Linked DNA regions of Bradyrhizobium sp. WD16. The protein of the gene in region 2 binds, or shares a complex with, the protein of the main gene of each other region. Links are inferred from orthologs where the notes say so. Each region holds a gene or a part of one and is shown on either strand. Other genes may lie near its edges. The genes, in order: DB459_RS22965 and eno.

The links.
Region 1: the proteins of eno (region 2) and DB459_RS22965 are in contact, whole or in part, in a solved structure (PDB 2FYM), measured with the Escherichia coli proteins. The link is inferred for Bradyrhizobium sp. WD16 from one-to-one orthologs.

Annotation. Positions count from the first base shown.
Region 1 is NZ_CP028908.1:4,981,723-4,985,614, reverse strand. The notes cover bases 206-3,787. They hold DB459_RS22965 (Rne/Rng family ribonuclease), read right to left. Parts: upstream 3,451-3,787; coding sequence 406-3,450; downstream 206-405. Other genes in these bases: dctA (C4-dicarboxylate transporter DctA), read left to right, coding at 206-287. Outside these bases: more of dctA, read left to right, coding at 1-205. UniProt on the Escherichia coli protein: Endoribonuclease that plays a central role in RNA processing and decay. Required for the maturation of 5S and 16S rRNAs and the majority of tRNAs. Also involved in the degradation of most mRNAs.
Region 2 is NZ_CP028908.1:4,497,808-4,501,085, reverse strand. What follows is about bases 311-3,278. They hold eno (phosphopyruvate hydratase), read right to left. Parts: upstream 2,459-3,278; coding sequence 1,163-2,458; downstream 311-1,162. Other genes in these bases: kdsA (3-deoxy-8-phosphooctulonate synthase), read right to left, coding at 3,110-3,278; queF (preQ(1) synthase), read left to right, coding at 2,614-3,099; DB459_RS20915 (hypothetical protein), read right to left, coding at 311-964. Also shown: DB459_RS20920 (septum formation initiator family protein), read right to left, coding at 1-116; more of DB459_RS20915, read right to left, coding at 161-310. UniProt on the Escherichia coli protein: Catalyzes the reversible conversion of 2-phosphoglycerate (2-PG) into phosphoenolpyruvate (PEP). It is essential for the degradation of carbohydrates via glycolysis.

The DNA.
Region 1 (3,892 bases), 480 kb from region 2 along the record:
CGATGCTGACCTCCAAGGGCGCGAGCGGCGTCACCGGCGCAGGCTTCATCACGCTTGCGGCGACGCTGAGCGTGGTCAATCCGGCACTGGTGCCCGGCATGGCGATCGTGTTCTCGATCGACAAGTTCATGAGCGAATGCCGCGCGCTGACCAACATCACCGGCAACGGCGTTGCCGCGGTGTTCGTCTCGTGGTGGGAGGGCGAGCTCGATCGCGACAAGCTCAATGCCGCGCTCAACCGGACCGTCGATCCGTCCGACGTCGAGACGGCGATCACCACCGGCTGAGCCGCCGGCACGTCGACCCCAGACGAAAACGCCCGGCCGATCGGCCGGGCGTTTTTTTTTCAAGGGCTCGCAACTCGATCCGTCCGGCGCGAGGGCTCCCCCGCCGACCTCGTCGTCTTCAGTTGCCGCCGCCGAAGCGACGCGACCACCAGCCGGCCTTGCGCGGCGCGGCAGATTCGGCCGGCTGCGGCGCCGGCGCCTGTGGCGCGGGAGCGATGTGCTGAGCCGGGGCGCTCTCCGGCGACGGAGCGGCTTCGGCCGCGGGGGCCGGGGCTTCGGCGGGCGGCAGCGCGGCGTCGCCCTGCGGCTCGGCCGTGAAGAAGCTCACCTTCTCACGAATCGTCGAGCCGCGGCGGGGCTTGGTGGTGTCGCCGTCACCGCTGTCGGTTTCCGGCGCGGCGGGCGCCTGCGGCGCTTCAACCGGCGCGGCGCCGTTCAGATCGGCGACGGCCTCTGCGACGTCCGGCGGCGAGACGTGGAGCTCGTCGGAAATGGCTGCCGCCGAGCCCTCATGCTCTTGCCCTTCGGCACCGTCTTGACCGCCCCGGCGGCGCCGGCCACCGCGGCGTCCACGGCGGCGCGGACGGCGCTCACCACCAGCTTCGACCTGCTCCTGACCTTCACGCTCCTCGGACTCGTCTTCGGCGCCTTCGCCTTCATCGACCTCGGAGGTCTCGCTCGGCTCGGCATCGTCGGACGGGACGATCGCCGGGCTTTCGAGCTGCTCCTCGGAACCGGGAGCGCCCTCGCGGGCTTCCCCGCTACGACCGCGACGCCGTCGCCGCCGCCGGCGGCGACGGCCGCCTTCGCCAGCCTCGCCCGATTCCTCGGCGGGAGCGCCCTCGGCGGCTTCCTCGGTGTCCTCGCTCTCGAGTTCGCCCTCGAAGTCGCCGAACTCGTCTTCATCGGGCGGCTCGATCAGCGCAGGCGGCGCCGCTGCCGCCTGGGCGGCGAGCAGCGCCTTGGCCGCTTCCAGCGTGTGGACCTGTTCGCCACGGTCAATCACATAGGACTGCTGGCCGTTGACGGTCGGGTCGGCGAGGATCGACAGCGTGACCTTGAAGCTGTTCTCGAGATCGCGCAGATGACCGCGCTTGTGGTTGAGGACGTAGAGCGCGACCTCGGTGCGGGTCCGCACGACGAGATTGTGGGTCGCGCCCTTCATCAGCACTTCTTCGAGGCCGCGCAGCAGCTGCAGCGCCACCGAGGCGACCGAGCGGACGTGACCGGTTCCGCCGCAATGCGGGCAGGGCTCGGTCGAGCTCTCGAGCACGCTGGCGCGGATGCGTTGGCGCGACATCTCCAGCAGGCCGAAATGCGAGATCCGGCCGACCTGGATGCGGGCGCGGTCATGGCGCAGGCACTCGCTGAGCTTGCGCTCGACCGAGCGGTTGTTGCGCTTCTCGTCCATGTCGATGAAATCGATGACGATCAGCCCGGCGAGGTCGCGCAGCCGTAGTTGCCGCGCGACTTCTTCCGCCGCCTCGAGATTGGTCTTGAGCGCCGTGTCCTCGATGTGATGCTCGCGGGTCGAGCGTCCAGAGTTGACGTCGATCGAGACCAGCGCCTCGGTCTGGTTGATGACGATATAGCCGCCCGAGCGCAGCTGCACCGTCGGCGAGAACATCGCGTCGAGCTGGCTCTCGACGCCCATGCGCGAGAACAGCGGCTGCTGGTCGCGATAGAGCTTCACCGCGCGGGTATGCGTCGGCATCAGCATTTTCATGAAATCGCGGGCTTCGTGGTAGCCGTCCTCGCCGGCGACCAGGATCTCGTCGATCTCCTTGTTGTAGAGGTCGCGCAACGAGCGCTTGATCAGCGAGCCTTCCTCGTAGACCAGGGTGGGCGCCTGCGACTGCAGCGTGAGGTCGCGCACCGTCTCCCACATCCGGATCAGGTATTCGAAGTCGCGCTTGATCTCCTGCTTGGTGCGCGAGGCGCCGGCGGTGCGCAGGATGATGCCCATGCCCTCGGGCACGTCGAGATCCTGCACGACCTCCTTGAGACGGGTGCGGTCCTGGGCCGAGGTGATCTTGCGGCTGATGCCGCCGCCGCGGGCGGTGTTGGGCATCAGCACCGCGTAACGGCCGGCGAGCGACAGGTAGGTGGTCAGCGCCGCGCCCTTGTTGCCGCGCTCTTCCTTGACGACCTGCACCAGCATCACCTGGCGGCGCTTGATGACTTCCTGGATCTTGTACTGGCGGCGAGGCCGGAAGGCACGCTCGGGAACCTCCTCGAGGGCGTCGTCGCCGCCGACGGATTCGACCGCTTCGTCTTCGGTCTCCTCTTCGTCGTCCTCGTCGTCATCCTCGTCGTCGTCGGCCCCGGCCTCGACCGCTTCGCCGGTGTCGGCAGCGAATTCGACGGCATGAGGCTCACCATGGTGCTCATGGTCGTCAGGGTGCCCGTGATCGTCCTCGGTGTGGCCGCCATCGCGATCGTCGGCTGCCCCGAACTCGCCGCCGTGGGTTTCGTCGTCGTGATACTCGTCGGCGGCTTCCCCGCTCGCGGCGACGACGTCAGGCCGGTCGAAACCGCGGGCGACCACCGGCGGCACGTCGTCATCGTGAGCGTGATCGTCGTGGATCAGCTCGCGGCCGTCGTCGTCATGGCGGGCATCGGCACGACGCGCTTCGCCAAGTTCTGCATCATTGTGCTGCGCTTCGGCGTGTCCAGCCTCGCCATAGGGCGCTTCGCCATGGCTTGCCTCGGCGACGGCCTGGGCCTCGCCCTCGAATGCGGCGGCCGGCGCCTCGGCGCCACCTTCGACGATTTCGCTGCGCACCCGTTCGCCATGGCCGCGGCGGCGCGCGCCGCGATGGCGCGACCGACGGCGACGATCGCGGTGCTCGGATTCTTCCTCAGCCTCGCGGTGGGCGCGCTCCTCGGCCTCGATCAGCGCCTGCCGGTCGGCAACCGGGATCTGATAGTAATCGGGATGGATTTCGCTGAAGGCCAGGAAGCCGTGCCGGTTGCCGCCGTATTCGACGAAGGCGGCCTGCAGCGAGGGTTCGACCCTGGTGACTTTAGCGAGGTAGATATTACCGCGGAGCTGCTTGCGCTGGGCTGACTCGAAATCAAACTCTTCAACGCGATTGCCGCGGACCACCACGACCCGGGTTTCTTCCGGATGGGTGGCATCGATCAACATCTTGTTTGGCATTGGAAAACTCTCGGCGGCGGAACGCCCGTCTGTCGGCCGGCGCAAGGCGCGCGGCGGGGTTGGGTGACGGTCCACCTGATTCGGGGGTGAGGGGAAGGCCGAAGGAGCTCTCGATGCGCTTTGCCCGCTCAGGTCGGGCGAACAGCCGATGCGCCATGATGGCGCGCGTCGGCGACTTCGCGGCGGCTGAGATTGGCAATTGAGTCTGGCGCATCAAGCGTCGGCCCGTTCTATGCGGTGCGGCAGGACAGCCGCCTTTATTCGTCGCTGGCGGATCGGTGCAGCGCAGGAGGCGCTCGCCGGCCACACAACCGGCCTTCGCAACCATGCCTCGCGGCATCGTGACCGGCTGAAGCGGCTCCGGTTGAGAGGTGCGACCCCGGAACCCTGGAGGATGTCGACCATTGAGGTGTCCATCCGGGCCGGGCGGCCGCTCGGGCTT
Region 2 (3,278 bases):
GTCAGGCCATACTTGCCCGTATAGGCATTGACGCCGAAATAGGCGATCAGCGCCGCGGCCATGGCGTAGAGCGCCAGGCCGGTCAGAATGGCTTTGAATCGCGTGCGGGAGACCATGCCCCACGATGCGAGGGCGCGGTTAATGCCGGCTTAAAAGCACATCAAATCCGGCGGCGGATTTCGTTGAGGACGAAATTACCGAGACGCTTGCCGCGGTTACGAAGGACCCGCAGCGGCCCGGCATCGACGAAATAGGTCAGGAGGATGCTGTCGCGGGTCCTGACACGATCGTGCACCGGGTCGGCGGAATGCCAGGTGTCGTCCCCCACCGCGAAGGCATACCCCGAATTGCGGCCGAACCGCATCTTCGCGGCCTTCGGTTTCGAGCCGTCGGGCCGGACCTCGTGCATGATGGTGCCGATGTCGGTGTTGGCGTCGTCCGCCGGCAGATAGAACTGGACGGTAATGCCCTTCCAGTGGGTGTCGGTATGCGGCGCGATGCGATAGCCGGGGATGTCGCGGGTCAGGATCGGGATCGGATACATCCCGACGGCGGCGAAGTCCTCGCCGAAGCGCTTGCGCAGCCCGGGCTCGAGCTTGCGCCGGAAGGCGTTCTTGAGCGGCTCCGAACACAAGGCATCGCCGACCATGCGCCAGACCGCGAGCTTGGGCGCCGGCAGGTGGCGGATGTATTCCGGAAACAGATCGATCTTGACGCGGGTATGGGTGCCGTCGGCGAGATCGTTGCTACGGCTGCGGCCGTGCATCGGCCGGTAATCGGACGACTCCGGCATCGCCAGCAGCATCGTATCATAGACCGCGTCGGGAAAGACGCGGTCGAACTCGAGATGGAAGAACGGCGCCGCCACCGCCCTCGCCTGATCGACGGAATTGACGACGTGCGCGATCAGCGCGGCGGTCGCGGCAGCGCGATCCCCGATAGAGGGGTACGTGGTCTGGTCCACCGGTGGCTCCCCGTCAGCATGGCCGCTCGGCGCGGCCACTGAAAGCGTGTGCAGTGCAAAGACCTGTCGCACCACGCCGGGACAGTCCAACAGCTCAAGGGTGAATCACCACGAGCTGGGCGCTGCTGCCGGCGGGCGAGGCTTCATAGCAGCACAACCTTTCGCCCGCAGCAAGGAACCCGCGATGGAACCCACCGTTCAGGCGCCGCGCGCCCCGGCGCTCTTGACCGCGGAAAGCCCGGGATAGCGGGCCTGGGCCCCCAGATCCTGCTCGATGCGCAGGAGCTGGTTGTACTTGGCGGTGCGGTCGGAGCGCGCCAGCGAACCGGTCTTGATCTGCCCGCAATTGGTGGCGACCGCGAGATCGGCGATGGTGGCATCCTCGGTCTCGCCGGAGCGGTGCGACATCACGGCGGTGTAACCGGCCTTGAAGGCCATCTCCACCGCGGCCAGGGTCTCGGTCAGCGAGCCGATCTGGTTGACCTTGACGAGGATCGAGTTGGCGCGGCCGTTCTTGATACCGTCCGCCAGCCGCGTGACATTGGTGACGAACAGGTCGTCGCCGACCAGCTGGCACTTGCTGCCGATCAGGTCGGTCAGTTCCTTCCAGCCTTCCATGTCGTCTTCCGCCATGCCGTCCTCGATCGAGACGATCGGATAGCGGGCAACGAGGTCGGCGAGATACTTCGCCTGCTCGGAACGGTTGCGGGTCTTGTTCTCGCCGCCATAGACGTATTTGCCGTCCTTGAAGAATTCGGTGGAAGCGCAATCGAGCGCCAGCATGACGTCGCCGCCCGCCTTGTAGCCGGCCTTGGCGATCGCCCCCATGACGAATTCCAGCGCCGCGTCGGCTGACGGCAGGTTCGGGGCGAAACCGCCCTCGTCGCCGACATTGGTGTTGTGTCCGGCCTTTTTCAGCTCGGCCTTGAGGGTGTGGAAGATCTCCGCCCCGCAGCGCAGCGCGTCGGCGAAATTCGCCGCGCCCACCGGCATGATCATGAATTCCTGGAAATCGATCGGGTTGTCGGCATGCACGCCGCCGTTGATGATGTTCATCATCGGCACCGGCAAGGTGCGCGCCGAGGTGCCGCCGACGTAACGATACAGCGGCAGGTCGGCGGCCTCAGCCGCGGCCTTGGCGACCGCAAGCGACACGCCGAGAATGGCATTGGCGCCGAGGCGGCTCTTGTTGGGCGTGCCGTCGAGGGCGATCAGGGCCTCGTCGATCTGCACCTGGCGCTCGGCATCCATGCCGCCGATGGCCTCGAAGATCTCGCCGTTGACGGCGTCCACGGCCTTGCGGACCCCCTTGCCGGAATAGCGCGCCTTGTCGCCGTCGCGCAGTTCCACCGCCTCATGGGCGCCGGTGGATGCTCCCGACGGCACCGCGGCACGGCCGCGCGAGCCGTCCTCCAGCACAACATCGACTTCCACGGTGGGATTGCCACGGCTGTCGAGGATTTCGCGGCCGATGATGTCGACGATGGCGGTCATGGGGGCTTCCTTCTCTGCTTTGGGCGGATTGCGGCCGCTTCTACAGGAACACCGCCGGCCGGAAAAGGCCGCCCATGCCGCCTGACCACCGGCTCGTTACCATGCAAAAAATGCCCCGGCGGCGATGACCGCAGCGGCGGGATTGGCTATCAGGGATGATGGAGACCCCCATGGCCAGACGACCGAAATCAAAAGCCCCCGCCCTGCAGCTCGGCCAGCCCGTGCCGCTGCCCGCCTCGCCGGAGACGGCGACGCTCGACCGCGTTCCCAACCCCCACCGGGGCGACGATTACCTGATCCGCTTCACCGCGCCGGAATTCACCGCCCTGTGCCCGATCACCGGCCAGCCGGATTTCGCTCACCTGGTGATCGATTACGTCGCCGGCGACTGGCTGGTGGAATCGAAGTCGCTCAAGCTCTATCTGGCGAGCTTCCGCAACCATGGCGCCTTCCACGAGGACTGCACCGTCTCGATCGGCAAGCGCCTCGTCCGCGAACTCGAGCCGCGCTTCCTGCGCATCGGCGGCTACTGGTATCCGCGCGGCGGCATTCCCATCGACGTGTTCTGGCAGACCGGCCGCGCGCCCAAGAACCTGTGGCTGCCCGACCAGGGCGTCGCGGCCTATCGCGGCCGCGGCTGAGCGGCGGCGCCTAGCCGAGATTCTTCGACAGCCGGTCGAAGGCCTGGAGCCGCGCCACCAGGGCCTCGAACTCCTTGAGCGGCACCATGTTCGGCCCGTCGGACGGGGCGTGATCGGGGTCCGGATGGGTCTCGATGAAGACCCCCGCCACCCCGACCGCCACCGCGGCCCGCGCCAGC